Regions from separate parts of the Dorea sp. MB18-49 genome, predicted to be linked through region 3. Evidence: predicted binding sites of a transcription regulator. Region 3 holds the regulator's gene; each other region holds the start of a gene.

Region 1 (7,883 bases), on a different contig from region 3:
TAAAGATTTCTCCCTTATCCGGGCATCCAGGACGTCCCCACATGATGTTCTCGTCAAGGTATCCTTCTGAAGAACCGAACTCACCAATCTGAACTCCGCCTTCATCTGTTCCTGTCAGCATCATAACAACGCCGTCAAGTACTCTTGTTGCGCCTTCACCAAGGATTGCATCGCCTTCTTTTGTAGCGATTGGCTGAACATCCATGATTGTCTCTGAGTATGTGTGGTATTGGTCAGGAGTGATGATTTCAAGATGGAAATCTTTAACCAGTTCCTGATTAGCAATTACTTCTGCTTCAATTCCTTCACGGATGTAAAGAGTTGTTCCTTCGATCTTTGTCTCTGGTCCTCTCTTAACCTCTGTGATCTTAATGTGTCTTCTTGTTAATGTTCCTACTACTTTTGTTTCTTCAACAGGTGCTTCTGCTGTTGCTGTAGCTGCTACTGCTGCAGGTACTTCTGCTACTGCTTCTCCTGTTGCTCCAAGAGCTCCAACCGGAATTTCAAGATTGATATCTTTTCCTTCTCCGATATGGATCTTGAGTGTTCCTCCAGCTACTGTTGCTGCTGTTGCAACTGGTGCTGCTGGTGCAGCTTCCTCTGCCGGAGCTTCTTCCTCTGCCTCTTCTGCTGGAGTTGTAGGTGCTTTTACACCATCCAGAACATCATTTGTTAACGGGCAAAGAGAATCACAAGTTTTTGTAAGTTTTGCACCCAGTACTTCTTCGATTGTAAGGCATCCGTCCAGGTTTAATAATCCTGAATCTACCAGATCATCAAAAATTGCTGGATCTTCGAGATTAGCCGGCTCAATTGTGATACCAGCTTCTGCTCTACAGCACAGTACTGCAGGATCATGAGCATGTGCTTTTGCTGTTTCAGCTGTGATTGACATATTGTTTCCCTCCTTGTTTTTGTTTCATACATTTTCCTTGCGGAATATTGTAGTTAAAAAATATATATACAGCTGCGTCCAACTTCCAGAAGAACCTCTCAATTACTTCTGTCAGGCAAAAGAATCGGGGGGTCTCCTACCTCATTGTACGCAACGGTAATACCGATAATATTATGTTTCATTCAGGTTATAATTAAAAATCAATTTCCTGACTTACTTCTTTAGAAACCTTCAGGCTTCTGTACAGTGGATGTCCAACTGTTCTCATAACATGGTCTGTCTGATGGAATACCTTCAGTCCCATCTTCGGTCCGGATGCCATTACAGTATTTGAACAGTCTGAGCAGTTACCGATCAGAATGTATTCACATTTGTCTTTCTTGAACTGCATATTGTTCTTAACCTGTCCAGGACAGTTACCAGGTCTTAAGCACTTCAGTGGTGCTCCCGGTTTGTTTTCAATTGCCTGTTTACATTTGCACATAGATACTACTTTGGCATTCATCTTAGAAGCGATCTCACGCATACGCTCTTCGCTTCCGCCGCAGGCACATACAAGAATTCCCATTGTTGCTCCGTGGAGATCCGGGAACTCGACTGTTACAAGGATTGCTCCTGTCGTTTTGGTTGTTGGTGCATCTAATGTAGTAGACTTTCCTGTGAAAGCTCCACCCATGATGATCTCGCCATATTTTCCGTCGATTCCGCCGGCTTTTTCGATCATCTCTCCAACGCTTACACCAACTGGTACGTCGAAGAATACGTGTGCTTCATTTCCACCGTTTAATTTACCACGGACTGTCATGTTCTTGCTGATACAAGGTTTCTTTTCATCAACCGCTTCAGCAATCTTACAGACAGTTTCTACATTGATAACAACAGATCTAGCTGCTGATGGAAGCTGTGTAGTTGTGAGTAATACCCCAAGACACTCTCTTACTACTGCACGTTCCTCACCCATCGGGTAGATATCAGCCATCAGGTGCATCTTGATATCAGGCTCATTCTCAAGAGCTTTCTGTAATACCTTGATTGCTTTATGATGTTTCTTCTTAATAGCAATAATTGCTTTCTTTGCGTGAGTGATTTCCATACTATATTTAATACCACGGATTAATTTATCACTCTGCTCTTCGATCTGTCTTGTGTTGTGTTCCAGTCCCGGTTCGCATTCAGCTGCATTTACAAGAATGTATCCACAATCCAGTTTGAAGTCTTTCGGAAGCTCTGGGTTAATCTCAGGATCAAGCTCACCCATCGGAGTTTCTTCTAAATTAATATTAAGTTTTACTCCTGTCGGGAATCCGGCTCCTCCCATTCCTACGATTCCGGCTGCTTTCACCAGATCAAGTTTTGATGATTCATCTGTGATACCTTCTACTGATTCGGTAACTGGAATGAATTCATCCGGCTGTTCAGCGGCCGGCTCGATGATGATGCGGTCTTCTGTAATCTCTGTTACTTTTCCATACACGCTTGAAAAGATGTTAGCTCCCAGGCCTGTTGGTGTAGCAATGAGAGTACCCTTTTTCACCTCAGCACCAACTTCTACACATGGTGCACAAGGAGCGCCAACATGCTGACGTAATAACATCTGTACATTTCCCATGACACACTTCTCCTTTTTAATTTTTATTTTATCTAAGTCAAAACGAAACTATGCAAGCTCGTTTACTTATTCTAATTTGATTAATATAGAAATTTTCTATGAATTATTTTTCGCCATTTTTTTAACAAAAACTGTCTGTTTTTTTGGCGGAGGCATGTGGGAATCGAACCCACCCAGGACGCTCTTAACGCCCTACACTAGTTTTGAAGACTAGGAGGCACACCAGTTACCCAACTACCCCCATGTGCTTATATACCATATCATATTTGCCCTTAATTTTCAACACTTTTATTTATTTTTATAATACCAAAAAAGCATTGACTTTTCAAGGTATTTCGTACATAATGAAATCAACAGGTTGAACGAAATACTAGAATGCAGTCTATTTGTTAATTTTATATCGCAATATCTGTTAATTTTATTATTTTTATTTTTCACTCATAGAAAAAGGCACTACGAAAATATAGAGATTTTCAATGTGTTTTTATAAAAACTTATAGATGAATTCTATAGGATATTATAAGGAGGTAAGGATTATGAAGTTAGAAGCAAAAGTTAACTTCAACCGGTTTGAAGAAGCACTTCAGGTTGTAGATGCTCATACAGCCGGTGAGTTCTGCCGTATGGTCATCGGAGGATTCCCTGAGCCAGAAGGCAGCACAATGATCGAAAAGAAAAAATGGATGGAAGAAAAATACGACCACGTTCGTACAGCATTAATGCTGGAGCCGAGAGGACATCACGATATGTTCGGTGCTTTCCTTTGCGAGCCGATCCACGAAGAAGCAGATCTTGGGGTAATCTTCATGGATACAGGCGGATACCTGAACATGTGCGGACACTGTACGATCGGAGCTGTTACAGTAGCCCTTGAAGCAGGTCTTGTTGAATGCCACGAAGGTGAGAACGAAGTTGTTCTGGATGCTCCTGCAGGAATCATCAGAACAAAAGCTCATGTAAAAGACGGAAAGGTAACAGATGTAACTCTTACAAACGTACCTGCATTCATTTACAAAGACAACTTAACAGTTAATATCGACGGAGTAGACATTCCTTATACTATTTCTTTCGGTGGAAGTTTCTTCGCACTGGTTGATACTACAAAGCTTGACATTGGCGAAATCAACGCTAAGACAGTTCCTGCTTATACAGAACTCGGAATGAAGATTCGTGATAAAGTCAACGCAGAAGTTAAGATCCAGCATCCAACTCTGGACATCACAGAAGTTGACCTGGTTGAATTCTACGGACCAACACCGAATCCGGATCAGGCTACAATGAGAAACGTTGTTGTATTCGGAGATGCTCAGGCTGACCGTTCACCTTGCGGAACAGGTACAAGTGCCAAACTCGCTACTCTTCACGGATGGGGCGAACTCGGAATCGGCGAAGAATTTATTTATGAAAGTTTCATGGGAACACGCTTCAAAGGTGTGATCAAAGAAGAAACTAAGATCGGTGATTACGATGCAGTAATCCCAATGATCACAGGAAGTGCATATCTTACAGGTGTTGCTACTTACTTAATTGACTCTACAGATCCATTAAAATATGGTTTCCTTGTAGGCTAATGCATATTCGGGGTTGAATTAGATTGCATTATCATATATGATAATAGAAGCGGATTCGTGTGATCCGCTTCTATTTTTTTATACAGCAAAGAAGGGAATGATCCGAATGCCACGTAAACGCAGATCTACAAAAAGCCGAATTGTTAAAGCAGCCTGGAACCTCTTTTACAAAAATGGCTACGAACAGACTACCGTAGAAGACATCATCAACGCTTCAAAAACTTCAAAAGGTACTTTTTATCATTATTTCAAGGGAAAAGAAGCACTTTTAAATTCACTTTCTTATCTTTTTGACCAGAAATACGAAGACCTTGCTGCGGTGATTGATCCGAATCTTTCTTGTTATGATAAACTTTTATTTTTAAACCATGAATTATTTTATATGATAGAAACCAGCGTCGATATACATCTGCTGGCCTACCTCTACTCTTCGCAGCTGGTTACCAAAGATAAGAAATCTTTGTCTGACAAAAAACGTATTTATTTCAAATGGCTGACAGAGATTATGGAGGAAGGTTTAAAAAGCGGAGAATTCAAAAACACCAGCACCGCTTCCGAACTAATGGAAATATATGCCATGTATGAGCGTGCTCTTCTCTATGACTGGGCCCTTTTCAAAGGCAAATTCTCACTGACCGAACGTACAGACAAGTTACTTCCACATGTATTACAGACATTTGTGGATGGACTTTAATCGCCATGTATTCGAAAGAAGCTGTCAGTTTCCCTTATATACAAAAATTAACAGGCGTTGACCGCAGAGATTTCTCTGCAGTCAACGCCTGTTCTCTTTCAGTCCAGATTTTCCATACCCTTGTTATGACCTCTTATACAAGGCATTCATGAACATCTTCCTGTTCAATCCCTACCTCTTTCATCACATCAAGGATCTGTTCTCGGTCTGTCAGATCCGCACACCAGGAAAGTCCGCATCCTGCCGAAATCGCTCTCGGTACAGGAATCAGTCTGCCTGGTACATTTCTTTCCTTGCATACCTTCTCCATCGCCATCGCATCAGACGTCGTATGGAAAGTTACAACAAGTTTCATTACTTTTTTTCTCATCTTTACTCAATCACCACTTCGTAGTAACCGTCTTTCTCCACAGCTGTTGACTTTTTCCCCTTACTTTTGGCAAATTTTTCAACATTCATCTTCTGATGAGGCTCTGTGACAAGAATTTTCACAGGTCCTGTTTCTCCTTTTAACGCTTCTGCTGTCAGCATTAATGGTTCCGGACAAGAAAGACCTCTTGCATCTACTTCTTTCATATTTAATTCCTTCTTTCCTAGAATACTATGTATTTAAGCATATTTCAATCTTATTTTGTTTCTTCTCTCTTATTCGTAAATGCGATAATAAAGCAAATCACAATACAGATAATACATGCAATCTTACCATTCAATGGTACTGCACCTGCCACTACTTCTTTCGTCTCAGGATTAAGTGCAGTTCCACTTGCCGCAAGTCCGAAGTTATGACACATTGCAGCTCCCACAAACATTCCGACTACGGTTACCGCCGAATCAGAAGATCCCTGCCCCGCAAGGATCAGCTGTCTTAATGGGCATCCTCCTGCAAGTACAGCTGCGAATCCAACTGTGTACATTCCAAGAATATTCCACAGATGTTCAGAATGCGCAATAATTCCAGGTGTATCAAATCCAAGCACGAAACGTCCTGTTGCAAGATTAAATACAAGCATCACTACAAAAAGTCCCGCAATGACACTGATAAGATCAAAGTTTTTCATCAGGATAATATCCCGGATACTTCCCGCAAAGCACATTCTTGATTTCTGTGCAAATGCTCCAAATACAAGACCTCCGATCAAAGATGCAATAATCGGTGCATGCATGCTTCCAGGTCCTGCCTGGCTCGCTTTCAGAAGTGTTGTACATGTAGCAAGGATCAAAATCGCAACCACGATTGCCGGAAGAACCGCTCCGTTAACTTTGTTAGTTACATGTGCTCTTCCAAGACTGAATCCCTTCTTTAATGCAAATACTCCCGTTGCCACTCCAAGGATGAAGCCAACGAAAGCTACCCATGCATTCAGATCACCTGCCGACATACGGATTACCATACGCAGAGGGCATCCCAGGAATACAAGTGCACCGATCATAATGATCACACCAAGAATAAAACGGATCATCGGCGATGATCCCGCCGTTGAGCGATATTCTTTTGTTGCTATTGAAATGATAAATGCCCCAAGTACAAGACCAATAACCTCCGGTCTTGCATACTGTACCACTTCTGCCTGATGCATTCCCATTGCTCCCGCCGTATCACGGATAAAACATGCAATACAGAATGCCATGTTCGCCGGATTTCCAAGTGTTGCAAGGCATGCCGCTACAATACCACACACAACACCGGCCAGTACCAGTTTTTTCTTTGAATCTGATAAATTCATATGTGTTTCCTCCTATACTCTCATTTTCTTGCATTTCCCCATAACTATATGCCTGGCATACTTTTTATGACGCCTTGTCACATATCACATATTTTACGGTTCTTCTGCCAGTTCGCGGATCGCCCTTATAGCCGTATCCACTTCTTCCTCCGTGTTGTAATGTGAGAAACTGAATCTCACAGCCCCCTGTTCTACCGTTCCAAGCGCCTCGTGCATAAGCGGTGCACAATGCCCTCCCGATCTGGTAGAAATATCATATTCCATAAGAAGCTCATCACTCACTTCTGAAGAATCATAATCACCGATGTTCAGCGTCACGATCGCACAGCGTTCTTTCTGACTGTAATCCCCATAAATCTTAACGCCCGGAACATCTTTTACCCCGTTATAGAACCGCCACATCAGATTTTCTTCTTTTTTGCGGATATTATCAATTCCTGTTTTTTCCAGATATCCAAGTGCCGCATGAAGTCCGGCGATTCCATGTCCGTTCAAAGTACCTGCCTCCAAAGCCGTCGGCATCTGCACCGGATGTTCTTTGCTATATGTCTGTATTCCACTTCCTCCGGTCTTTAACGGTCTGATCTGTATTCCTTCTTTTACATATATTCCGCCTGTCCCCTGAGGTCCAAGAAGTCCTTTGTGTCCTGTAAAACATAATATATCTATATCCATCTTCTGCACGTCAATTGGAAATACTCCGGCCGTCTGTGATGCATCCACCACAAAGATCAGTCCGTGCTTATGCGCCATCTTTCCAATTACTGCCACATCTACATAATTGCCGGTAAGATTCGATCCATTGGTACAGATAATCATCTTCGTATTCTCTTTTATCGCTGCCTCCATCGCAGCTATATCCGGCATTCCTTTCTCGTTACATCCTATAACTGAAAGTTCTGTGCCTTTCTTCTCCATCTCATATAACGGTCTTAACACCGAATTATGTTCCAGAACCGTTGTGATCACATGATCTCCCGGATCCAGTATTCCTTTTATAGCAATATTCAGACTTTCCGTAGAATTCGATGTAAATGCAATCTGCCTTGCATTCTCTGCACCGAATAATTTTGCCAGTCCCTCCCTGGTATCATAAATAATCCTGGATGCACTGAGTGCAGCTTCACTGGCCCCGCGTCCTGCATTCCCCATCGAACTCATCGCACTTACTACCGCATCGATCACTTCCTGTGGTTTGTGCATTGTTGTAGCTGCATTGTCCATATATATCATACTTGTCTCCTCCTAATGACCGCACATGATTCAAGTTTTATTATAAAAATATTATTCCGTTCATTCAATACTATTTAATTTCTAAGTAAATTCATACCTCTTTCATATGCTTTTAGTATAGTCTATTTTCTTCATCCCGTCTAATCGAAACATTACA
Region 2 (7,883 bases), on a different contig from region 3:
CGATGTACATCATTGCATTGGAAGCTGTCTCTGTTAACTGTCTTACAACTCCCGACTCACGGAACAGGTTACCAAGCATTAACATACCAACCAGTGGTGCTGTTGTAGGAAGGATCACGCACACAACGATCGTAACGATGACCGGGAATAAGATCTTCTCAAGCTTAGAAACAGGTCTTAACTGTTCCATCTTAATCTTACGTTCTTTTTCTGTTGTCAGAAGCTTCATGATCGGTGGCTGGATGATCGGCACCAGTGACATATAAGAATATGCCGCTACTGCGATTGGTCCAAGTAATGCTGTCTGCTGTAACTTACCTGCAAGGAAGATAGAGGTAGGTCCGTCAGCTCCACCAATGATCGAGATTGCTGCCGCCGCTTTGTCAGAGAATCCCATAGCCATCGCTCCAAGGTATGCTGCAAAGATACCGAACTGAGCAGAGGCACCAAGAAGGAAGCTCTTAGGGTTAGCGATCAGTGGTCCGAAGTCTGTCATCGCTCCTACACCCATGAAGATCAGGGAAGGGAGGATTGACCACTCATCCAGTTTATAGAAGTAGTAAAGCAGTCCGCCTGTTCCATTTGCCGCATCTTCTGCATGAAGCATGATGTCCGGATAAATGTTAACCAGTAACATACCGAATGCGATTGGAACAAGAAGCAGAGGCTCGAATCCGTGTCTGATTGCAAGATAAAGGAAAACACATGCAACCGCGATCATGACTACATTGCCCCATGTAAGACTGAAAAACGCCGTCTGATGCACGAGGTTTCCTAATGTTGTCGTTATATATTCCATTTTTTAACCTCCAGTCGTGTTAGATAAACACCATATAAATGATGTTAGTTCAATGTAGCAAGAACAGCGCCTGAATCAATTGCATCGCCTACTGCTACATCAATGCTTGCAACGGTTCCGTCTTCCGGTGCTACAACTGGGATTTCCATCTTCATAGCCTCGATGATGACAACTGCATCACCCTTCTTTACAGCCTGACCTACATTTGCTTCGATCTTGAATACCTTTCCTGCTGCTCCGGCTTTTACTTCGATGGATCCGGCTCCGCCTGCAGGTGCTGCCTTTGGTGCTGCTGGTGCTGCCGCAGGAGCTGCCTTCGGTGCTGCTGCAGGTCTTGCAACTGGTGCTGCACCTGCTCCGTTTTCTTCTACTGTTACATCATATACATTGCCATTCACTGTGATTGTATAATTTTTCATTGAATTCATCCTCCTAATTAATTATGCGTGCCACTTATTTGATGGACGACGCTTGATGCTTCTTACTACGAAGCCGTCTGTGCTTCCACCAGCTTCTGCTTCATAAGCTGCGATCGCTGCGGAAATAACTGCTGCCAGTTCATCATCGTTAGATGCTTCTTCTACTACAGGTGCTGCAACTGCTGCCGGAGCCGGTGCCGCTTCCTGTGTGCTTTCTGCTTTTCCTTTGTTCTTGAATTTTGCTTCAAGAGCAGGGATATATTTGAACAGAGAGATCAGAATAGAGATAAAGATCAGGATTACGAATACAGTTCCCATACCAAGGATTGTATTAAGTCCTGCTTTTTCCATGATCTCGCCGATGCTGTAATGTGCATCGATCGTTGTACTGTCCAGATAAAGGTTCTCATCAAAAACAAATGTAATGTCTGCATCACGGTCTTTGAATTTTGCACTGGTCGTTACTTTCAGTTCATCAGAGGATGGCTCGAATTTGTAATCACCATGACTTACATATTCTCCACACTCTTTTGTTCCCTGCTGCCATGCATCCAGAGCTGCAAGGAAACTATCCTGCGTAAATGGAACTCCTGCCTGATTCAATTGAGACTCGATCTGGAAATCTGTCATCTTGTTCCACTGTTCGATAGTATCTGCATCTGCACTGTTGCAATACTCGATCAGAAAATCCGTTGCCTGTGTGATGGTTGATTTATCATACTGAAGATTTTCTTTCTTACTTCCGCAAGCGGTAAAGCAGAGCATTGCGACAAGCACACAAAGTAATACGCTTAATTTTTTCTTCACTTTGCCTCACCTCTCTAAACCGTACCGTGTTTCTTTACCGGACGATCCTCTCTTTTTGTGAATAACATCTCGAATGCGCCGATCACATATTTTCTTGTATCTGCTGCTTCGATGATTGTATCCACATATCCTCTTTTCGCTGCTGATAATGGGCTTGACTGCAGATTCTTATATTCTGCTGCTTTTTCTCTGATTGTTGCTGCATCAGCGTCTGCATACATGATCTTGGCTGCCTGGTTTGCGTCCATCATTCCGATCTCTGCTTCCGGCCATGCATATACCATATCTGCTCCGACTGCTTTGCTGTTCATTGTCACATAAGCACTTCCGAATGCTTTACCGATCACAACATTTACCTTCGGTACTGTTGCATCTGCAAATGCATAAGTAAGTTTTGCTGCTGATTTTGCAATACGTTTCTCATCGTATTCGCTTGCTGTAAATCCGCTTACATTTGTAAGTGTCAGTACAGGGATGTTGAATGCATCACAGAACTGTACGAATTCTGCAGCCTTTTCAGCTCCGTCAGCAGAAAGAGAGCCGTCAAATTCAGCCTCTACTTCAGCTTCTTCGTTATATACTTTTGAACGGTTTGCAACTGCACCAACAGTCATACCATTCAGTTTGATGAATCCTGCCACCATATCTTTTGCATATGCTTTCTTCACTTCGCAGAAGATGTTGTCATCAGAAATCATTGTAAGAGCGATCGCTGTGTCTTCTTTTGCATTAGCAAGGTCTGCACATACACGGTTCAGATCATCGTTACATTCTTCATAAGAAGAATCCTCTTCGTTGTTGCTTGGTAACATGCATACGAGAGAACGGATATCTGCAAGAATCTCTTCTTCAGATCCGATTCCGTCTACAAGACCGGTTGTCTCACTCTGGAATTTTGCGGAAGATGTATCACATTTAGAAATGTCATTTCCCGGAATTGCATTTGGAGTATTGGTAAATAATTTACCATTCTTTGTCTCCATGAATGTGAAATCTGTCAGAGCAGGTACGATAGAAAGTCCACCGCCACATGTTCCGAAGATTGCTGTGATCTGAGGAATCACTCCGGAAGCCATTGACTGTTTCTGATAAAGTTTTCCAAATGCCTCTAAAGCATCTGTAGCTTCCTGCAGTCTGAATCCGGCGCAGTCAACCAATCCGATGACCGGTGCTCCCATCTTCATTGCCATATCGTAGATATTAGAAATCTTCTTTGCATGCATCTCACCGATCGCACCATTTAAAACAGTAGCGTCCTGGCTGTATACGTATACCAGATTTCCATCGATCACTCCATATCCGGTGATAACACCGTCTGCTGGAGTTTCTTTTTCCTGCATGTTAAAATCAGTTGTTCTTGCTGTTACAGCTCCACCGATCTCAACAAAACTGCCTGCATCAAGTAAACTGTTGATTCTCTTACCTGCTGCATTGTCTGCTGCCATGTTGCCCATAGTCTAGCCCTCCATTTTCATTATTTTAAATTGGGTTTTTCCTGATTCTTGTATCAAAAGTAAAACCAAATTTTTTCCAATTATATTATACTGTTTTTGACACTTTAGCGCAATACCTTTATATTGTTTTTTGTTAAATACTTGACGAGTCGTTTCTTCCTATTAAAATGGCATTAAAATCTTACATTTCCGTGTCAAAAGTCAACCTTTTTGGCATCTATGGTTAACTTTTAAATATGCATTTTTCTGAAATAATATACTGTATTTCAGTATCTGCAGAACCTGCCACTGGCAGCTTCTTCCGAACGCCTGGCGATTGAAAAAGGCCATGTGTATATCCGTACATCTATGTACACACATGACCTTTTTGTCTGTTTTATTTCTGTTCTATGTTCAAAAATCAGCTTTAAAACTTCTTTACTTTCTTCCGTTTCATATTCTTGCATCTCGTCAGAAGGAACTCCGCCAGTTCGTCCGTATTGTTTCCTTCCAGTGCAGTCTTTGGAAATCCGATCATCGCTCTCGCCGATCCGACCGTCTCGGGATCTGCCTTCACAACTACACCGAATGCCTCTTTCGTCTCCAGGATCTTGGTAACATCTTGGTACGAAAATGATCTTGTCTTTTTCGCAGTTACACTGTCAAAGTGATCATCAAAAAAGTGGATTTCGGAACTCACCGGTCCACCGTTTAATCTGCATCGTCTGTCAAACTGATCTTCTGCATCCCCGACCGCCGTTGTCGATAACACCTTTCTCCAGATTGTTCTGTTCAGTATCACTGCCGCAACAAATGCCAGTGCCCAGACTACAATATACTTAATGACAAAAAAAGTCATTCCTCCCGGCGTACCGCCTCCCGGGTTTCCATATTCCCACATAAAATAGAACACAAGCGGTCCCATCACTGTCATCACGAACTTAATCGTAATATCACTGCTGTCCACTCGGAAAAGTTCGCAGATCTGCTTCAACGTATTCTGTGACTCTTTATATGCCACACGGTAATAATTCGCCATATCATTTTCCCCTTTACAAAATCTGTGTCTTATTATATCCTTATATAGTTGATTATTCAAGAAAATACTTTATAATTATTTGTAAATTATCTATAAACTCTTCTATGTGTTCTCTCTATAGGGTTTCTCTATAACCGCTTCTGTTTATTTTTGATTCCTATTATCATTTAGTGATTTTTGCTTACATTTTCCGTCTATATAATATGGTCGTTTTATTACATATCAACATATATATTCCTAACAAAATATAAAAAACCTTAACTTTTTCTTAAACAATCAGTTGTACTTTAGTCTGGTTTGTGATAAGATTAACTACGTTGAGAGTTTTAAACATGAGAGGTTTTTCCTCGTATTGTTAAAACCAAAGAAAAATTTCATATTGGAGGGTGAATCTCATGGAGAACACTAAGAAAAAATTACCATTTGGTTTCTATGTGTGCTGTCTGACTTATTCTTTTGAAAGACTTGCATACTATGCAGCTAAATGGGGGCTTACGATTTTCATCGCAGCCACTGCAGCAAACGGTGGTCTTGGACTTGACAAATCCGTTGGTGCTGCAATGAGTTCTAACCTGGTAGCATTTACTTATATCACACCTATCATCGGTGGATATATCGCTGACCGTTGGATTAGTCCTCGTATTCTTGTTCCTGTTGGTGAGATCCTTATGGGTCTTGGTTATCTGTGTGCATGGAGAGCAACAGAGGCTAACGGCATCGCAATGTTATGGGCAATGATCATTCTCGTTTCTATCGGAACTGGTTTCTTCAAAGGAAACGTATCTGGTATCAACGGACGTCTCTTCCCATTAGCTGATCAGGACGAACTCGACACTGTATTCAACTTACAGTATATGTTCGTTAACATCGGTTCATTCTGCGGAACTACTTTCCTTTCACTGGTTGGTAAGAGCGCCGGATACCGTGCAATGTTCCTTGTCTGCGGAATCTTCCTGTTTATCGACTGTGTATGGTGGTTCATCGGAATGAAATCATTCGGCGATGCCGGAAAGAAACCATTCCTTGTTGACAACCGTACAGAAAATGTTGACAAAGCTGACAAAGAGAAAGACAACGCTCCTCTTACCAAGCTTGAAAGAAACCGTGTTATTGCTATCTGTATCGTAACACTCTTCTCTGGTATTTTCTGGCTGATCTGGTACATGGCTTACATGCCTGTTTACTATGAATTCGGTCCAGTATCAGAAGCAGGACTTGGATGGGCTAACTGGAACATTGGTTCCTTCGAGATGCCTACTGCATGGTTCGACTCAATGAACGGACTTCTTTGTATCATCCTTTGTCCTGTATTCGCAGGAATCTGGGCTAAGATGAGACAGCGTCCACAGGGTGACTGGGGAATGTTCACAAAGACAGCTATCGGTATTATCGTTCTTGGTCTTTGTACAGCATCCATGGTACTTGCAGCTATTATTTCCGGACAGGGAACAAAAGATCCAGTTGGTATCTGGGTAATCATCCTGGCTGCTGTATGTATGACAGTCGGAGAAGTTATCTTCTCACCACTTGGAAACTCATTCATCAGCAAATATGCTCCAAAGAAACTTCTTGGAACTATGCTTGGTGTATGGCCACTGATCATCTTCTTCTCTGGTAAAGCTTATGGACCACTTTATAACTGGCTCGAAAACTTTGATTTCATCAAAGCTTATGGTGCTGTTACAATCATCATCATTGCCTGCGGTGTTATCATGCTTGCATTTACTAAGAAGTTCGACAAGATGGTTGAAGGTAAATAATTCGTGAATTAAATACCGTACATAAAAATAAGACTTGCTTATGCAAGTCTTATTTTTTACGATACTTTTTATTCCCTGTACTGTAACTTCTTTTAATCTGATTATTATTTTTCTTCGTCTTCTTCGTGCTTTCTTTCTTATTTGCCTTCGCACTGAATGAATCTCCGGATCCACGTGGTGTAATATTCTTCTTTGTACCAATCTCTTTCTGGTCTTCGAATGCAGGCTTCAGAAGTAATTCCGCACCAATCACAAAGCAGGCAACTTCTACTGCCAGCTGGATCATCTCCCCGTTCTTTCCGAGTCCTTCAAAGAAAGGATCCAGAACTCTTGCCCCGGAAAGGATCACCAGTGTCAGTCCGGCATAAGTAAACAACGAATAGAACATCATCGTCTTCCCCCTGCCTTCATTCTGCTGCATGAAGTAGTATCCTGCGATAAAAATCACACCGCCAAGGATCATCAATATGTACTTTAACATTTCTATCTCTTCCTCCCAATCATGTTTTCTGTAAAGTCTATTACATATTATACATGAAATCTATCCCGATTCCTATCTTTTCTATATATATTTTCAATTTTCTTATATTGTTAAATTTTACAACTTCTATACATCCTTATTCCTCCATTCAAAAGCACACCATACCTTATACCTCAGAAAAAGGGATGCACCACCGGCACATCCCCGTCACTTTTCATTACATATTCTATTTCTGATTTCTAAACTGCATCGGAGTCATATTATAAGCTTTCTTGAACAGTCTGTTAAAATGTTCCACATTCTGATATCCTACCGACATTGCAATATTCTCAACCGTCATATTGCTGCTCTTGAGCAGTGCTTTCGCTTTCTTCATGCGGATCTTCTTCACCAGATCCCCAAATGTCATTCCGGATTTTTCCTTAATGTATTTTGACAGATAAGGTTTAGACAGGAAGAATTTTTCTGCCAGGTCATCTAATGTAATGTCAATATAATTCGCCTGTACATAATTCATGATCTCGATCATTCTTGCATCCGTACATGCATCAGCACTCCCGAGTTCTTCAATCTTATTTACCGCAACGATCAAGGCTTCAATGGACGCTCTGATGATATCCGGATCGATTCCTACACCCCAGAATGTCTTTCCATTGCAGATAATTCCCACATAAGCCACAGCCTTAGAAGAAGATCCCTTTGTAAGCGAATGCTCCTCATAGAAGGATAATTCATAGCTGATGTTAAAATACTGCTTGATCGCATTACTTACTGCATCCAGACGTCCGTTTCCATTCGAAGTGATCACTTTGCTCTCTCCTGCATGATTGATCGTCACTTCCGCAGTGATTCCATCTACCTGTTTAAAATGGCACTCGTCGATGTGGAAGATGGATTTTGTATTAATATAATGATCTGAGAAGATCTGGTATACCCAATCTGGTGTCAGCTCTTTGTGTGCTTTATCCGATACATCTTTTACCATATATCCTACTTCTTCACGCATTGCCTTTGGAAGATTGATTCCGTGGCTGTGCATTAAGATGTAGTTTACGCCGCCCTTACCGGACTGGCTGTTGATACGGATAACGTCTGAATCGTATTCTCTTCCGACATCCTTCGGATCGATCGGCAGATATGGAACC
Region 3 (7,883 bases):
AGCGTACCGGTAATACACCACTGGAAGCGATGGTGTTCGAATATGCACAGCTTCGTGGCACACTGGATGGGATGGATACAACAGTTATCACAGAGCTTGCAGATTATTATGAGAAAGAGATCGGATATCATATTCCTTCAAGAACACCTTTTGTTGGTAAGAACTTTAATGTAACAAGGGCTGGAATCCATGCAGATGGTTTATTGAAGAATGAAGAGATCTACAACGTATTTGATACCGGAAAATTCCTGAACCGTCCTCCGCTTGTTGCAATATCTAACACATCCGGACTTGCAGGTATTGCACACTGGATCAATACATATTTTAAGCTGCCGGAGGACAAGAAAGTAGATAAGAACTCAGAACTTGTAAGTTCTGTAAAAGAATGGGTAGATAAGCAGTATGAAGAAGGACGAGTAACCGTTCTTACAGACGATGAGTTGATCAGAGTTATCGACGAAAACTGCAAGAGACTTGGTGTGGAATTGATATAGCAGAGGTGTTTTTAATGGAAGAATATCAGGACAGATCCTTACGAGGAAGAGTGTTCCGGCATCTGCGGGAAGATATTCTGAATGGGGTATATAAAAATCATGAAGAATTAAGGGAAGTAACAATCGGTGAAGAACTGGGGGTAAGCAGAACACCGGTAAGAGAAGCCTTAAGACAATTGGAGTTAGAAGGACTGGTTACGATCATTCCGAATAAAGGTGCGTATGTGACAGCCATTACCAGAAAAGATGTGAAAGATATCTATAAGATACGTTCGCAACTGGAAGGGCTGTGTGCCAACTGGGCAACGAAATATATTACGGATGCGCAGATTGAAGAACTGGAAGAAGTGATTCTTCTGTCAGAATTTCATTTGCATAAGAAGGGATCCGGACAGATTGAACAGATGTCAGAAATGGATGGTAAGTTTCATAAGATATTGTATGAGGCATCCAACAGCAGGATCCTGGAACATGTATTAACAGATTTTCACAAGTATGTACAGCTTGCCAGGACGATGTCTATTGAAGCACCGGAGCGTGCCGAGAAATCAATAGAAGAACACAGAGAAATCCTGGAAGCAATCAAGGCAAAAGATGCGGCAAAAGCAGAACAGCTTGCAAATGAACATATATTACACGTGATGGAAAATCTGCATCTGGAAGAATAATAAAAGATGCCGCGAACAGATAGAAAGGAGACAAATACCATGGCAAAAATTAAAATGACAACACCGATTGTAGAGATGGACGGAGACGAGATGACAAGAATTCTCTGGAAGATGATCAAAGAAGATCTTCTGGAGCCATATATTGAACTGAACACAGAATATTATGATCTGGGTCTGGAACATAGAAATGAGACAGATGATCAGGTAACAATCGATGCTGCTAATGCAACCAAGAAATATAAAGTTGCAGTAAAATGTGCAACAATCACACCGAATGCGGCACGTATGAAAGAGTATGATCTGAAAGAAATGTGGAAGAGTCCGAACGGAACGATCCGTGCAATACTTGACGGAACTGTATTTCGTGCACCGATTGTTGTAAAAGGCATTGAGCCATGTGTAAAAAACTGGAAAAAACCAATCACTATTGCAAGACATGCATATGGAGATGTATATAAAAATACAGAGATGAAGATTCCTGGACCTGGAAAAGTAGAACTGGTATACACGGCAGAAGACGGCACAGAGACCAGAGAACTGGTACACAACTATGCAGGACCGGGTGTTGCACAGGGAATGCATAACTTATGCGGATCTATTGAAAGCTTTGCGAGAAGCTGCTTTAATTATGCATTGGATACAAAGCAGGATCTGTGGTTCGCAACAAAAGATACGATCTCTAAGAAGTATGACCATACATTCAAAGATATTTTCCAGGAAATCTTTGACAAAGATTATGCCGAGAAGTTCAAAGAAGCCGGAATTACATATTTCTATACTTTGATCGATGATGCGGTTGCAAGAGTTATGAAATCAGAAGGCGGATATATCTGGGCATGTAAGAACTATGACGGAGATGTAATGAGTGATATGGTTTCTTCCGCATTTGGTTCTCTTGCAATGATGACATCTGTTCTGGTATCACCGGATGGAAATTATGAATATGAGGCAGCTCATGGAACTGTACAACGTCATTATTACAAGCATCTGAAAGAGGAAGAGACTTCTACAAACTCTGTAGCTACAATTTTTGCATGGACAGGTGCTCTTAGAAAACGTGGTGAGATGGATGGAAATGCCGAATTGGCAGCATTCGCAGATAAGCTTGAAAAAGCAACCATTGATACCATTGAAGAAGGTAAGATGACGAAAGATCTGGCATTGATCACGACACTGGAAAATCCAACCGTATTGAACAGCGAAGGATTTATTAAGGCAATTGCTGAAAAATTAAAATAGATAATATATATCTACAGGACCTGCCACCGGCAGCTCCTTACGAATGCATGGCAATATAAAAGCCCGCCCCAGAAGCTTTCTGGAGCGGGCTAAAAAGTTGCAAATCAGGCGTTTAAGCGTCTTCCGCTAATTCCTCCCATTTCATGTATAATTCTTCTAATTCTTCCGCTATTGCGGCTTTTTCTTTTGCGAGTTCCTGGCATTTTACAGAGTTGGTGAAAATCTCTTCCTGAACCATCAGGGCATCGATCTCACCGTCACGGCCTTCCAGTTCGCTGATACGTTCTTCAGTCTTTTTTAGCTCATTCTGACGTTTGCGAAGTCTTGCCTGGGCTTCCTTTTGCTCCTGCCAGCTGAGTTTTGACTCGGATACATTCTTGTCTGTACTGTTATCTGAAACGGATGAAGATGTAGAAGCTACTCCGGCATATGCAGTAGTGAGTTCTTCTTTTTTCTCCAGATAATAGTCATAATTTCCGATATAATTTACAAATGTATGATTGACAAGATCCAGAATCCGTGATGCAGTCTGATTGATGAAATAACGGTCATGAGAGACATAAAGTACAGTGCCGGTATAATCATTCAAAGCATTCTCAAGGATTTCTTTGGATGCGATGTCCAAGTGGTTGGTCGGCTCGTCGAGGATCAGGAAATTCGCTTCAGAGAGCATCAGTTTTGCGAGAGATACACGTCCGCGTTCCCCACCGCTCAAAGAACTGATCTGTTTGAAGACATCATCACCGGTAAAAAGAAATGCTGCAAGCACATTCCGGATTTCCGTATTCGTAAGAGTCGGATAATCATCGGAAATCTCGTCAAAAATTGTTTTCTCCATATGAAGGACATGATGTTCCTGATCGTAGTAGCCAATCTTAACATTGGAGCCAAGTGTATAAGTACCGGAATCAGCAGATACCACTCGGTTTAAGATCTTAAGAAGCGTAGTCTTTCCTGTTCCGTTATCACCGATTACTGCGACATGTTCACCACGTTTGATCTCGAGATTAACGTCTGTAAAAAGTTCCTGTCCGGGGAAAGATTTGCTTAAATGTTCAATAGTCAGAACATCATTGCCACTTACACAGGATGGTTCCAGTTTCAGATGTATATCTGTATTAACTTCTATCGGTTTTTCGATGGTCTGCATTTTTTCCAACATCTTTTCGCGGCTTTCGGCACGTTTGATGGATTTTTCGCGGTTGAAAGAACGAAGCTTTTCGATAACCGCTTCCTGATGCTTGATTTCCTGCTGCTGGTTAAGATATTCCTTCAGGCGTATGTCGCGAAGCTGCTGCTTCTTTGCTGCATAGTCGCTGTAATTTCCCATATAAGTACGAAGTTCTCCAAGCTCGATTTCAAGAACTTTCGTGACAACTTTGTTCAAAAAATAACGGTCATGAGACACGATCAGCACAGCTCCCTGATAGTTTAGAAGATAGGTTTCAAGCCATGCAATTGAATTCAGATCTAGATGGTTGGTTGGCTCATCAAGAAGCAAAATGTCTGGTTTCGTTAACAGAAGCTTGCCGAGAGATACACGGGTTTTCTGTCCTCCGGAGAGAGTGTCGACGGGTTTGGTGAAATCATTTTCCGTAAATCCAAGTCCCTTTAACACACCGGTGATCTCACTTTTGCAAGAATAGCCGTTCTCACGTTCGAAAGTGGCCGTAAGGCGGTTGTAAGTTTCCAGACGGTCGTTCAGGGCGTCACCGGAGAGATGCTTAAGTTCCATCTCGATCTCGCGGATACGGCGCTCCATAGCGATTATATCGGCCTTTGCGGTGCGGACTTCTTCATAGATCGTATTACCGCTTTGCATCTCTTGATGCTGGGCAAGATAGCCAAGTGTCTTACCTTTTGTCAGGATGACGTTGCCGTCATCCGGGGCTAATTCGCCTACAATCATTTTGAGCAGAGTGGACTTACCGGCACCGTTCGGTCCGACAAGAGCTGCTTTTTCGTGATCTTCTATATGGAAGGATCCATCTCTGACGATGAGGTGTTCACCGAAAGATTTCTGGATCCCGTGACATGCTAATATCATATATTTCCTCCTGAGTTATGGATAATTGATACGTTGGTATTCTCAAAATGCATTTACACATGCTACTTTATTATAACGGAAATTGCATAAAATTCAACAATAGTTTGACAATAATCTTTCAATTTTATATAATTATTTCAGACTATGATTGGAAGGGTGAAAACATTGGAAGAAAGAGAGATTTCTCGTGCGGTCATAAGAAGATTGCCGAGGTATTACAGATATTTGGGCGAACTGTTGGAAAATGGTGTAGAGCGGATTTCTTCGAACGATCTGAGTAAGCGGATGAAAGTAACAGCATCCCAGATCCGTCAGGATCTTAATAATTTCGGAGGATTCGGACAGCAGGGATACGGTTATAACGTTAAGTATTTATACACAGAGATTGGAAAGATATTAGGATTGGAAGAAGACCACAATATTATTATCATTGGTGCAGGTAATCTTGGGCAGGCACTGGCTAATTATGCAGCCTTCGAGAACCGTGGATTCATTCTGAAAGGAATCTTTGATGTGAATCCAAGACTTCAGGGAGTATCCATCCGTGGAGTTCCGATCCGTATGATGGATGATCTGAAAACGTTTGTTCAGAATAATGAGATTGATATTGCAGTTCTGACGATTCCGAAAGAGAAAGCAATTGAAGTTGCGAATATGCTGGTTGAGAACGGAGTACGTGCGATCTGGAACTTTGCACATACAGATTTGAACCTTCCGGATAATGTTGTTGTTGAGAATGTGCATCTGTCAGAAAGTCTGATGCAGTTGTCATACAATATCAGTCGTTACAAAGAGGACCATAAATAAACTATAATACAAGAAAGCGTGTAGGAGTAGTCTGGAATACGGACATATTTTTACACGTTCTTTTGTTGCAGAGATATATCTGATGGGAGATGAATAAATATATGAAACTTCTGGTTAATGCTGCACAGATGAAGGCTGCCGATCAGTACGCGATTCAGGAACTGGGCATTGCATCACTGGAATTAATGGAGCGTGCAGCAAATGCCTGTGTACAGACGATGCAAAGTGAGAATCTGGATCTTTCTTCTGTCTGTGTGGTATGTGGATCAGGGAATAATGGCGGAGATGGATTTGCCATCGCCAGGATCTTGAAGAATATGGGGTGTTCTGTGGATACTTATCTGGTCGGCAATCCAGAGCATTGTACACCGGAGACACGGGAACAGATAAGACGTCTTAAAGAATGTGGTGGTAAGATCACAGAAGATATCCCGCAGGATAACAGCTACAGCATAGTGATAGATGCCGTGTTCGGAGTCGGACTGAGCCGTAAGATTGAAGGTACATATCGTCAGGTGATTGAACGTATGAATCAGATGCAGGGTACAAAATTTGCAGTAGATATCCCATCAGGACTTTCAGCCTCTACGGGATGTGTGCTTGGTTGTGCATTCCACGCAGATGATACAGTGACATTCGAGGTGAAAAAGATCGGCCTTGAACTGGCGCAGGGCAGAGCATATGCAGGAAGAGTAACAGTAGCAGAGATTGGCATTTCGCATGAGCCGTTATTACAGGATGCAGATGTGATTCATTCTTTTGGAAGAGAAGAATATCGTAGAATGCTTCCGGAAAGACCGGAAGATTCTAATAAGGGAAGTTATGGAAGGCTTCTTGTGATCGCTGGAAGTAAGGGTATGGCAGGTGCAGCATATCTGAATGCCCATGCGGCTTATATGACAGGAGCCGGGCTTGTCAGAATCTATACACCAAAGGACAACCGCGAGATATTGCAGACACTTCTGCCGGAAGCAATCATAACGGCTTATGATGAATTTAATAAAGAAGAAGTACTAAAGCTTCTTAAGTGGGCAGACGGTGTGTGTATTGGTTCCGGCATTGGAAGAAGTACAACATCGGAGAAGTTATTGCGGACGGTTATAGAGTACGTGGATGTTCCATGCCTGATTGATGCAGACGGGTTAAATCTTCTGTCAGATAACAAAGATCTTCTTGATCGGCTGGCAGACCGGAAGTTCATATTTACGCCGCATATGAAAGAGATGTCTAGACTTACAGGCATCCCTGTGGAAGATCTTAGAGAAGACCGGATACAGATCCTGAAGAAATTCGCTGACGGATATCAGGTAACCTGTGTATTAAAAGATTCCAGAACACTGATCGCAGATAAGGCAAATGAAATCTGCCTGAATCTTACCGGGAACAGTGCGATGGCAAAAGCCGGTTCGGGAGATGTGCTGGCCGGTGTGATCGCAGGCTTTATGGTGCAGGAAAAAGATACGAAAAAAGCAGCCAGATTAGGTACATATGTACATGGTTTGGCCGGTGACCTTGCAAAATTTGAAAAAGGCGTATATAGTGTAATGGCAAGAGATCTGATAGAATATATCAGTAAAGCATTAATGAAACTGGAGGATGAATAGCAGTGAAACATTATACAAGAGTTTTAGCCAGAGTCGATTTAGATGCGGTTGAATATAATATAGAGATGATGAAGAAAAATATTCAGAAAGATACACAGATGATGGCAGTCATCAAGATGGATGGTTATGGACATGGTGCCGTTCAGATTGCAAAGCTTCTGGAACCCAAGGATTATATCTGGGGTTATGCAGTAGCTACGCTGGATGAAGCTATTTTATTAAAAGATGCATGTTTGAAGAAACCGGTATTGGTTCTTGGATGCATTTTCCCGGATCAGTGGGATACGATGATCCGCAATGAAGTACGTATGACTGTCTATAGTTATGAGATGGCAAAAGAAGTGTCAGAGCTTGCAGAAGCCATGGGCTGTAAAGTCTATGTACATATTAAGCTTGACACTGGAATGGCAAGACTGGGATTCCAGATTACAGAGGAGAATGCCGAAGAAATCGCAAAGATCAGTAAACTGCCGAACCTGGTAATGGAAGGAATGTTTACACATTTTTCCAAGTCTGATGAAGCAGATAAGACATTTACCAATGAGCAGCTTGATAAATATCTCTGGATGAAAGAAGAACTGAAAAAAAGAGGTGTTACGTTCCAGTATTATCATTGCTCCAACAGCGCAGGTATCATTGATCTGAAAGAAGCGAATATGGATATTGTACGTGCGGGTATCACTACATATGGCATGTATCCGTCAGATGAAGTAGAGAAAGAACGGGTTCCGTTAAAACCGGCAATGGAACTTATCAGTCATGTTGCCCATGTAAAATGGCTGACAGAAGGAAAGCCTGTAAGCTATGGCGGAACGTATGTTACAACCCGTCCGACAAAAGTGGCTACGATTCCGGTCGGTTATGGAGACGGATATCCAAGAAGTCTGTCTAATAAAGGATATGTGCTGATCCATGGGCAGAAAGCACCGATCATCGGACGTGTATGTATGGATCAGTTCATGGTTGATGTGACAGCTATCGAGGACGTGGAATTCGGAGATAAAGTTGTAATATTCGGACGTGA
Region 4 (7,883 bases), on a different contig from region 3:
GTGCTGCACTGATCGCACGTGAGCGTTACGTTGACTGCGAAGGCACGACCATGCTTTCCATTGAAGACATTGAAGCCATGGAATATTCTACTACCATGACCAAATGTAAGGGATGTACGAATAACTGCCGTCTGACGATCAATCATTTCAGCGGCGGACGTAAGTTCATCACAGGTAACCGTTGTGAGCGTGGTCTTGGAAAACAGAAAACAACAAACAAGCTTCCGAACTTATTTGAATATAAATTAAAACGATATTTTGATTATGAACCATTGGCAGAGGAAAATGCTCCTCGCGGACTCATTGGTATCCCTCGTGTACTGAACATGTACGAGAATTATCCGTTCTGGTTCACATTCTTTAATAAACTGGGATTCCGGGTTGTCCTTTCTCCTGTATCCAACCGCAAGGTATACGAACTGGGAATTGATTCCATCCCGAGTGAATCCGAGTGTTATCCGGCGAAGCTGGCACACGGACATGTACAATGGCTGATCAACAATGGCATTAAGACGATCTTCTATCCTAGTATTCCATATGAAAGGAATGAATTTGCCGAAGCCAACAATCATTACAACTGCCCGATCGTAACTTCCTACCCGGAAAATATCAAGAACAACATTGATGCGATCGTACACGGAGAGGTTGATTTCCTTCATCCGTTCATTTCATTTGCCAGTGAAGATACGATTTCTTACCGACTGGTTGAAGAATTATCCGAGAAGTTCCACATCCCGGCAGATGAGATCAAAAAAGCAACTCATACTGCATGGGAAGAACTCGCTGCATGCAGAAAAGATATGCAGAAAAAAGGTGAAGAGACGATCAAATTCTTAAATGAAACCGGCAACCGTGGTATCGTTCTCGCAGGACGTCCGTACCACATCGACCCGGAAGTAAACCATGGTATCCCGGAACTGATCAACTCTTATAATATTGCAGTTCTGACGGAAGATTCGATCTCCCACTTAAATCCTGCAGAGCATCCATTAAATGTTATGGATCAGTGGATGTATCATTCCCGTCTGTATGCTGCTGCAAACTATGTAAAGACTGTAGATAATCTGGATCTGATCCAGTTAAACTCTTTCGGATGTGGTCTGGATGCTGTTACAACCGATCAGGTTGCATCCATCCTGAACGATTCTGACAAAATCTACACCTCTCTTAAGATCGACGAGGTTAACAACTTAGGTGCCGCAAGAATCCGTGTAAGATCACTGCTTGCTGCGATCCGAGTCCGAGAAAAGCGTGGGGATAAACGTGAGATCAAATCCTCCGCAATCAAAAAGGTTGCATTTACCAAAGAGATGCGTAAGAATTACACGATTCTCTGCCCGCAGATGTCTCCGATCCATTTCGAGCTTCTGGAGCCTGCATTTAATTCATCCGGATATAACCTTCAGGTTCTGCCGAACGACAACAAACAGGCCGTTGACGTAGGACTGAAATATGTAAATAACGATGCCTGCTATCCGTCACTGATGGTAGTCGGCCAGATCATGGAAGCTATCCTTTCCGGTAAATATGACACACACAAGATTGCCGTGATCATCAGTCAGACCGGTGGTGGATGCCGTGCTTCCAACTACATCGGATTCATCCGCCGTGCCCTTAAGAAGGCCGGTTACGGATACATTCCGGTCATCTCCATCAACTTAAGTGGTCTGGAGGATAATCCAGGATTCAAACTGACTCCGAACCTGATCTTACGAGGTATCTATGGTGCAGTATTTGGTGACATCTTCATGAAGTGTGTATACCGTCTGCGTCCATATGAGGCTGTTCCAGGCTCTGTCAATGCAATGCACAGAAAATGGGTAAAGGTATGCCAGGACTTTGTATCAAACGGCTATCCGAGCAGACGTAAATTCAAACGTCTCTGCCGTGAAATCATTGAAGACTTTGACAATAACATCGAATTACTTGATATAAAGAAACCTCGTGTTGGTGTCGTTGGAGAAATCCTTGTCAAATTCCTTCCGGCAGCCAACAACTACCTGGTAGATCTTCTGGAAAGCGAAGGAGCCGAGGCAGTTGTTCCGGATCTTCTGGACTTCCTGCTCTACTGCTTCTACAACCAGAACTTCAAGGTGGAAAAGCTTGGATTCGAAAAGAAAAAATCTACAACAGCTAATCTTGGTATCAAAGCTCTGGAATGGTTCCGTGCTCCGGCAACCGAAGCATTTGCGGCCAGCAAGCACTTCACACCACCTGCTAAGATCCAGGATCTTGGAAAGATGGCTTCGGACATCGTATCTCTTGGTAACCAGACTGGTGAAGGATGGTTCCTTACAGGAGAAATGTTAGAGCTGATCCACAGTGGTGCACCAAATATCGTGTGTACACAGCCATTCGCCTGCCTGCCGAACCATGTCGTAGGTAAGGGAGTTATCAAAGAACTTCGCAGACGCTATCCGGAATCTAATATCGTAGCGATCGATTTCGATCCGGGTGCAAGTGAAGTTAACCAATTGAATCGACTGAAGTTGATGCTTTCTACGGCGAATAAGAATTTGAATAAATAATTGGAGATTTAATACATCAGACGACGGTTACCCGGACCGGAATAAAAGTTAGGAATCCTCTACATTCACTGGAAAGGATTCCTAACTTTTATTCCGTGGGTATCGAATGCCTGAAGAATTAAATGGCGGAAGGTTACGAAAAAACCGAAAAAATGTAGCAAAAAAGAGGATGAATATCTGTCACTCAACTAAATGAGATTTGATATTTATCCTCTTTTTTCATCTAACAGTTGTCAAATGTATGCTATCAAACAATAGTCAAATAGTTCTATTTTTCATACTACTTTCAAGCATACCACAAAGTTTGATTTCAAGCCATTCCTTAGAATTTACCAGCCTGAGCTGCTTCCTCTACGGATACAGCAACTGCAACAGTCATACCAACCATCGGGTTGTTTCCTGCTCCGATCAGTCCCATCATTTCTACGTGAGCTGGTACTGATGAAGATCCTGCGAACTGTGCATCTGAGTGCATACGTCCAAGAGTATCTGTCATACCGTAAGAAGCTGGACCTGCAGCCATGTTATCTGGGTGAAGTGTACGTCCTGTACCACCGCCTGATGCTACTGAGAAGTACTTCTTGCCCTGCTCGATACATTCTTTCTTATATGTACCTGCAACTGGATGCTGGAAACGTGTCGGGTTTGTAGAGTTACCTGTGATAGATACGTCTACGCCTTCTTTGTGCATGATTGCAACACCTTCACGTACGTCGTTAGCACCGTAGCAGTTAACTTTAGAACGGAGTCCGTCAGAGTAAGAGATTCTCTGTACTTCTTTCAGTTCTCCTGTGTAGTAATCATATTCTGTCTGAACATATGTGAATCCGTTAATTCTTGAGATGATCTTTGCAGCATCTTTTCCAAGACCGTTCAGGATAACACGAAGAGGTTTCTTACGAACTTTGTTAGCCTTCTCTGCGATACCGATAGCACCCTCAGCAGCTGCGAATGATTCATGACCAGCCAGAAATGCGAAACACTCTGTATCTTCTTCCAGAAGCATCTTTCCTAAGTTACCATGTCCAAGACCTACTTTTCTCTGATCAGCAACTGATCCAGGAATACAGAAAGCCTGAAGTCCTTCTCCGATTGCTGCTGCAGCTTCTGCTGCTGTCTTACATCCTTTTTTGATTGCGATTGCTGCACCTACGATGTATGCCCAGCATGCATTTTCAAAACAGATTGGCTGAATACCTTTGATCTGATTGTATACATCAAGTCCGGCATCCTTTGTGATCTGCTGTGCTTCTTCGATAGAAGAAATACCATAACCAGCCAATACTTCATTGATTTTATCAATTCTTCTTTCATATGATTCAAATAAAGCCATTAATTTATCCTCCTGATTAAATTACCTTAAAATATTGAGATTACTCCTTACGTGGGTCGATGATCTTAACTGCATCTGCAACACGTCCGTACTGTCCTTTTGCTTTCTCCCAAGCTTCGTTTGGAGTGTCTCCAGCTTTTACGAAGTCTGTAAATTTTCCAAGGCTTACGAACTGATATCCGATGATCTCATCGTTCTCATCAAGAGCGATACCTGTTACATATCCTTCTGCCATTTCAAGGTAACGAGGACCTTTAGCTAATGTTCCGTACATTGTACCAACCTGTGAACGAAGTCCTTTTCCGAGGTCTTCCAGTCCGGCTCCGATAGCAAGTCCGTCTTCAGAGAATGCACTCTGAGTTCTTCCGTATACGATCTGCAGGAATAACTCACGCATTGCTGTATTGATAGCGTCACAAACAAGGTCTGTGTTTAATGCCTCTAAAATAGTTTTTCCTGGAAGAATCTCAGAAGCCATAGCTGCTGAATGTGTCATTCCTGAACATCCGATAGTCTCAACAAGAGCCTCCTGGATGATACCGTCTTTAACATTCAGTGTTAATTTACAGGCACCCTGCTGAGGAGCACACCAGCCTACACCATGTGTAAAACCAGAGATATCTTTAATTTCCTTAGCCTGAACCCATTTTGCTTCTTCCGGAATCGGAGCTGGTCCGTGGTTTGCACCCTGAGCTACCGGACACATCATTTCTACTTCCTGTGAATAAATCATTTTAAAACTCCTTTCAACTATGTAAGTTTGCTTATCGTAAGGTTTGTTATCTCTTTAACATCCATACTTGTATTTATTTTCTCATATATTTCGACATTCGTCAATTGATTTTTCTCTACATTTTTATATGGAATTTTCTCTTTTTTTGGCACAATTTGCAAAAGGTTCTTCTCTGGGAAATACCATTCCCGAAGAAGAACCTTCTCATATCTCTTTCGACCTGTTTTCTTTCAAAAGAATCCTTATCTGCCTTTTTTACAAATTTCTTCTGAGTCTACATACCGCCCTGTGTCAGTACCTGTACATTCTTTGCAATATAATCGATCAAAGATACGATTGTAAGTACCAGAGATACCCAGATCAGTACCTGTGCGATCATGTTAAATGCACCGCCAAGATCTGCGATCAGAAGGATCAGCATGAACATCTGGGATACCGTTTTGAATTTTCCCCAGTAGCTTGCAGCGATCACAATATCGTTGTCTGCTGCTACCAGACGGAATCCGCTGATGATAAATTCTCTTGCAATAATTACGATTACAAACCATGCCTGCAGTTTTCCAAGCGGGATCATGCAGATCATAGCCGAACATACAAGCAGTTTATCTGCCAGCGGATCCATAAACTTTCCGAAATTGGTTACAAGATTTCTGGCTCTGGCGATCTTTCCGTCCAGCATATCTGTAAGACTTGCCACGCAGAAAATAATCAATGCGATCCATTTGTTTGCAGCTCCGCCCACGCCTGTCAGCATGAAAAATACAAAAAACGGAACCATGATTACTCTTAAAACAGTTAACTTATTTGGTAAATTCATTATATCAACTCTCCTATCAAATCATATTCTGCTGCTCCGGTAACTTTCACTTTTGCGAAATCACCAGTCATCAGTTCTTCATCGGTATTTACAAAAATCAGTCCGTCTACATTCGGTGCATCGCGGTAAGTTCTTCCGACATATGCATTCTCATCGGCAACTTTTCCTTCGATCATAACCAGTACTTCTTTTCCGATCATATCTTCTGCCTGATCGAATACAATCTCCTGCTGCAGCTCCATAATATCTGCCTGACGGTCTTCTTTTACTTCTTCGTCGATCTGATCCGGCATGGTCGCCGCCGGAGTATCTTCTTCCGGCGAATAAGTAAATACGCCCAGTCTTTCAAATTCCATCTCATCTACGAATTCCATTACTTCTTCATGCTGCTCCTGTGTCTCCCCTGGGAAACCGGTGATCAACGTTGTACGAAGTGCGATATCCGGAATCTCTTTTCTCAGTTTTGTGATCGTATCGATCAGCTGCTGCTTGGAAGTTCTTCTTCCCATTCTCTTTAAGATCGCATCGCTTGCATGCTGGATTGGGAGATCCAGATAATGGCAGATCTTCGGTTCTTCTTTCATTACCTGTATCAGATTGTCATCAATCTCTTCCGGATAACAGTACAGAAGGCGGATCCAGCGGATTCCTTTGATCTGACATAACTCTTTCAGAAGCTTATGCAGGGATTTTTCACCGTAAATATCCTGTCCATATACCGTTGTCTCCTGTGCAACCAGGATCAGTTCTTTTACGCCCTGGTCAGCCAGTTCCTGTGCTTCTTTGATCAGACGCTCCATCGGTACACTGCGGTAATTTCCACGGACTTTCGGGATAATACAGTATGTACAGTGTTTGTCACAGCCTTCTGCAATCTTCAGATATGCATAGTGACCTCCGGTCGTCACAAGTCTCTTTGTCTCCGGAAGCGGCAGCGCATTGATATCGGCAAGTTCTACTTCTGATTTACCTTCCAGTGCTTCTTCTACTGCTTCTACAATCTTATCATACGAAGTCGTTCCAAGCACTACATCAACTTCCGGGATCTCATCAATAATCTCCTGCTTATATCTCTGTGCCAGACATCCGGTTACAACCAATGCCTTTAATCTTCCTTCTTCTTTATATCTTGCCATATCCAGAATCGTCTGGATACTTTCTTCTTTTGCGTCATGAATAAAACAACAGGTATTAATCACCATAACATCTGCCAGTGTCTCATCATCAACAATCTGGTATCCTTTCGCATCCAGAAGTCCAAGCATGACCTCTGAATCTACCAGGTTCTTATCACAGCCAAGTGATACGAAAAATATATTCATTCGGTTCTCCTTTTTATTTATTTCTGATTTTTGCAGTATGCATTCTATTCGACACACATCTTTGCTATCTTGCTATATCCAGTTCAAGAAAGGCAGACACCTTGCGGCATCTGCCTTTTGTATCTCAGTCAGCAATGTGTCTGAAAGAATCCGTCTGCAACGGATCCTTAAGGTGTCAGATTTTATTCTTCTTCCTCTTCATCCTGTGCAATAATCGTCATCTTTCCCTGATTCATCTCATCAATTGCAATAGAAAGCGGCTTTTCGCCAACCTTTACATCAACGAGCGGCATAGATCCGTCAATAATCTCTCTTGCTCTCTTTGCTGTAGCCATAACGATGGAATAACGGCTGTTAACTACCTTTGTTTCGCCCTCTTCAACGTCTTTATTTACTACTTTCATTAAGTCTGTGTAAGATGGATGTAACATACACTTATTCTCCTTTCAATTCTTCTTTCATATGCTCTATAAATTCAGCGTTACGGAAACTTCTTCTGTGCTCACCCTGGATGATCTGATGCATCTCTTCTACGCATTCCTGCAAGTCATCATTTATGATCAGATAATCATATTGATCCATCTCCAGTGCTTCTTCTTTCGCACGGTTCATGCGGAATTCGATCACGTCCATTGTCTCTGTTCCACGGCCCACCAGACGGCTCTTAAGTTCCTCTGCGCTCGGCGGTGTTACAAACAAAAGCAGTGTATCCGGGAATTTTTCTTTTACTTTCAACGCTCCCTGAATTTCTATCTCAAGAATCACATCTTTTCCTGCCTCTAACTGCTCCTCTACATATGCACGCGGCGTTCCATAGTAATTATCCACGTACCTAGCATACTCTATCAGTTCTTCTTTCGCAATCATTTTTTCAAAATCTTCTACAGTTTTGAAGAAATATTCCCGTCCGTCTTCTTCTCCCGGACGCGGATTTCTGGTGGTGGCGGAAATAGATAATGCATAATTATCATACTGTTTTAACAGCTCTTTCATAATGGTTCCCTTACCGGAACCTGAAAAACCTGATACAACGATCAGAATCCCTTTTTCTCTCATTTCGATACCCTCTTTTAATCTTCTTAACAATCTGATTTATTCAATATTCTGTATCTGCTCTCTGACTTTCTCAATCTCTGTCTTAAGTTCGATT

Evidence for each region. The regulator Rex, encoded in region 3, represses fermentation and respiration genes when NADH is low (regulators of the CRP and FNR family bind a similar motif). The targets are predictions, from matches to a motif close to ATTGTTAANTANTTAACAAT.
Region 1: a site for Rex is predicted at 2,890-2,909, ahead of NCY30_RS06760 (proline racemase family protein). Genes of this name have one in related genera too.
Region 2: a site for Rex is predicted at 3,609-3,628, ahead of NCY30_RS01040 (acyl-CoA carboxylase subunit beta). Genes of this name have one in related genera too.
Region 4: a site for Rex is predicted at 4,637-4,656, ahead of NCY30_RS05175 (iron-sulfur cluster assembly scaffold protein). Genes of this name have one in related genera too.

The regions. Positions count from the first base shown of each region.
Region 1 is NZ_JAMOYX010000016.1:24,425-32,307, forward strand. It holds gene prdA (D-proline reductase (dithiol) proprotein PrdA) at 1-895, opposite strand, end outside; gene prdC (proline reductase-associated electron transfer protein PrdC) at 1,089-2,504, opposite strand; tRNA gene NCY30_RS06755 (tRNA-Sec) at 2,649-2,746, opposite strand; gene NCY30_RS06760 (proline racemase family protein) at 3,041-4,075, shown strand; gene NCY30_RS06765 (TetR/AcrR family transcriptional regulator) at 4,182-4,769, shown strand; gene NCY30_RS06770 (DUF3343 domain-containing protein) at 4,903-5,139, opposite strand; gene NCY30_RS06775 (sulfurtransferase TusA family protein) at 5,142-5,345, opposite strand; gene yedE (YedE family putative selenium transporter) at 5,396-6,493, opposite strand; gene NCY30_RS06785 (aminotransferase class V-fold PLP-dependent enzyme) at 6,587-7,726, opposite strand.
Region 2 is NZ_JAMOYX010000001.1:193,035-200,917, reverse strand. It holds gene NCY30_RS01055 (sodium ion-translocating decarboxylase subunit beta) at 1-799, opposite strand, end outside; gene NCY30_RS01050 (biotin/lipoyl-containing protein) at 844-1,218, opposite strand; gene NCY30_RS01045 (OadG family transporter subunit) at 1,240-2,025, opposite strand; gene NCY30_RS01040 (acyl-CoA carboxylase subunit beta) at 2,040-3,479, opposite strand; gene NCY30_RS01035 (hypothetical protein) at 3,886-4,497, opposite strand; gene NCY30_RS01030 (peptide MFS transporter) at 4,893-6,257, shown strand; gene NCY30_RS01025 (hypothetical protein) at 6,307-6,738, opposite strand; gene NCY30_RS01020 (2-isopropylmalate synthase) at 6,965-7,883, opposite strand, start outside.
Region 3 is NZ_JAMOYX010000056.1:1,022-8,904, forward strand. It holds gene NCY30_RS13085 (hypothetical protein) at 1-494, shown strand, start outside; gene NCY30_RS13090 (GntR family transcriptional regulator) at 509-1,162, shown strand; gene NCY30_RS13095 (NADP-dependent isocitrate dehydrogenase) at 1,202-2,401, shown strand; gene abc-f (ribosomal protection-like ABC-F family protein) at 2,514-4,448, opposite strand; gene NCY30_RS13105 (redox-sensing transcriptional repressor Rex) at 4,614-5,255, shown strand; gene NCY30_RS13110 (NAD(P)H-hydrate dehydratase) at 5,357-6,859, shown strand; gene alr (alanine racemase) at 6,862-7,883, shown strand, end outside.
Region 4 is NZ_JAMOYX010000011.1:12,199-20,081, forward strand. It holds gene NCY30_RS05165 (2-hydroxyacyl-CoA dehydratase) at 1-2,528, shown strand, start outside; gene NCY30_RS05170 (GGGtGRT protein) at 2,851-3,861, opposite strand; gene NCY30_RS05175 (iron-sulfur cluster assembly scaffold protein) at 3,902-4,594, opposite strand; gene pgsA (CDP-diacylglycerol--glycerol-3-phosphate 3-phosphatidyltransferase) at 4,869-5,411, opposite strand; gene rimO (30S ribosomal protein S12 methylthiotransferase RimO) at 5,411-6,733, opposite strand; gene rpoZ (DNA-directed RNA polymerase subunit omega) at 6,916-7,164, opposite strand; gene gmk (guanylate kinase) at 7,169-7,789, opposite strand; gene NCY30_RS05200 (YicC/YloC family endoribonuclease) at 7,826-7,883, opposite strand, start outside.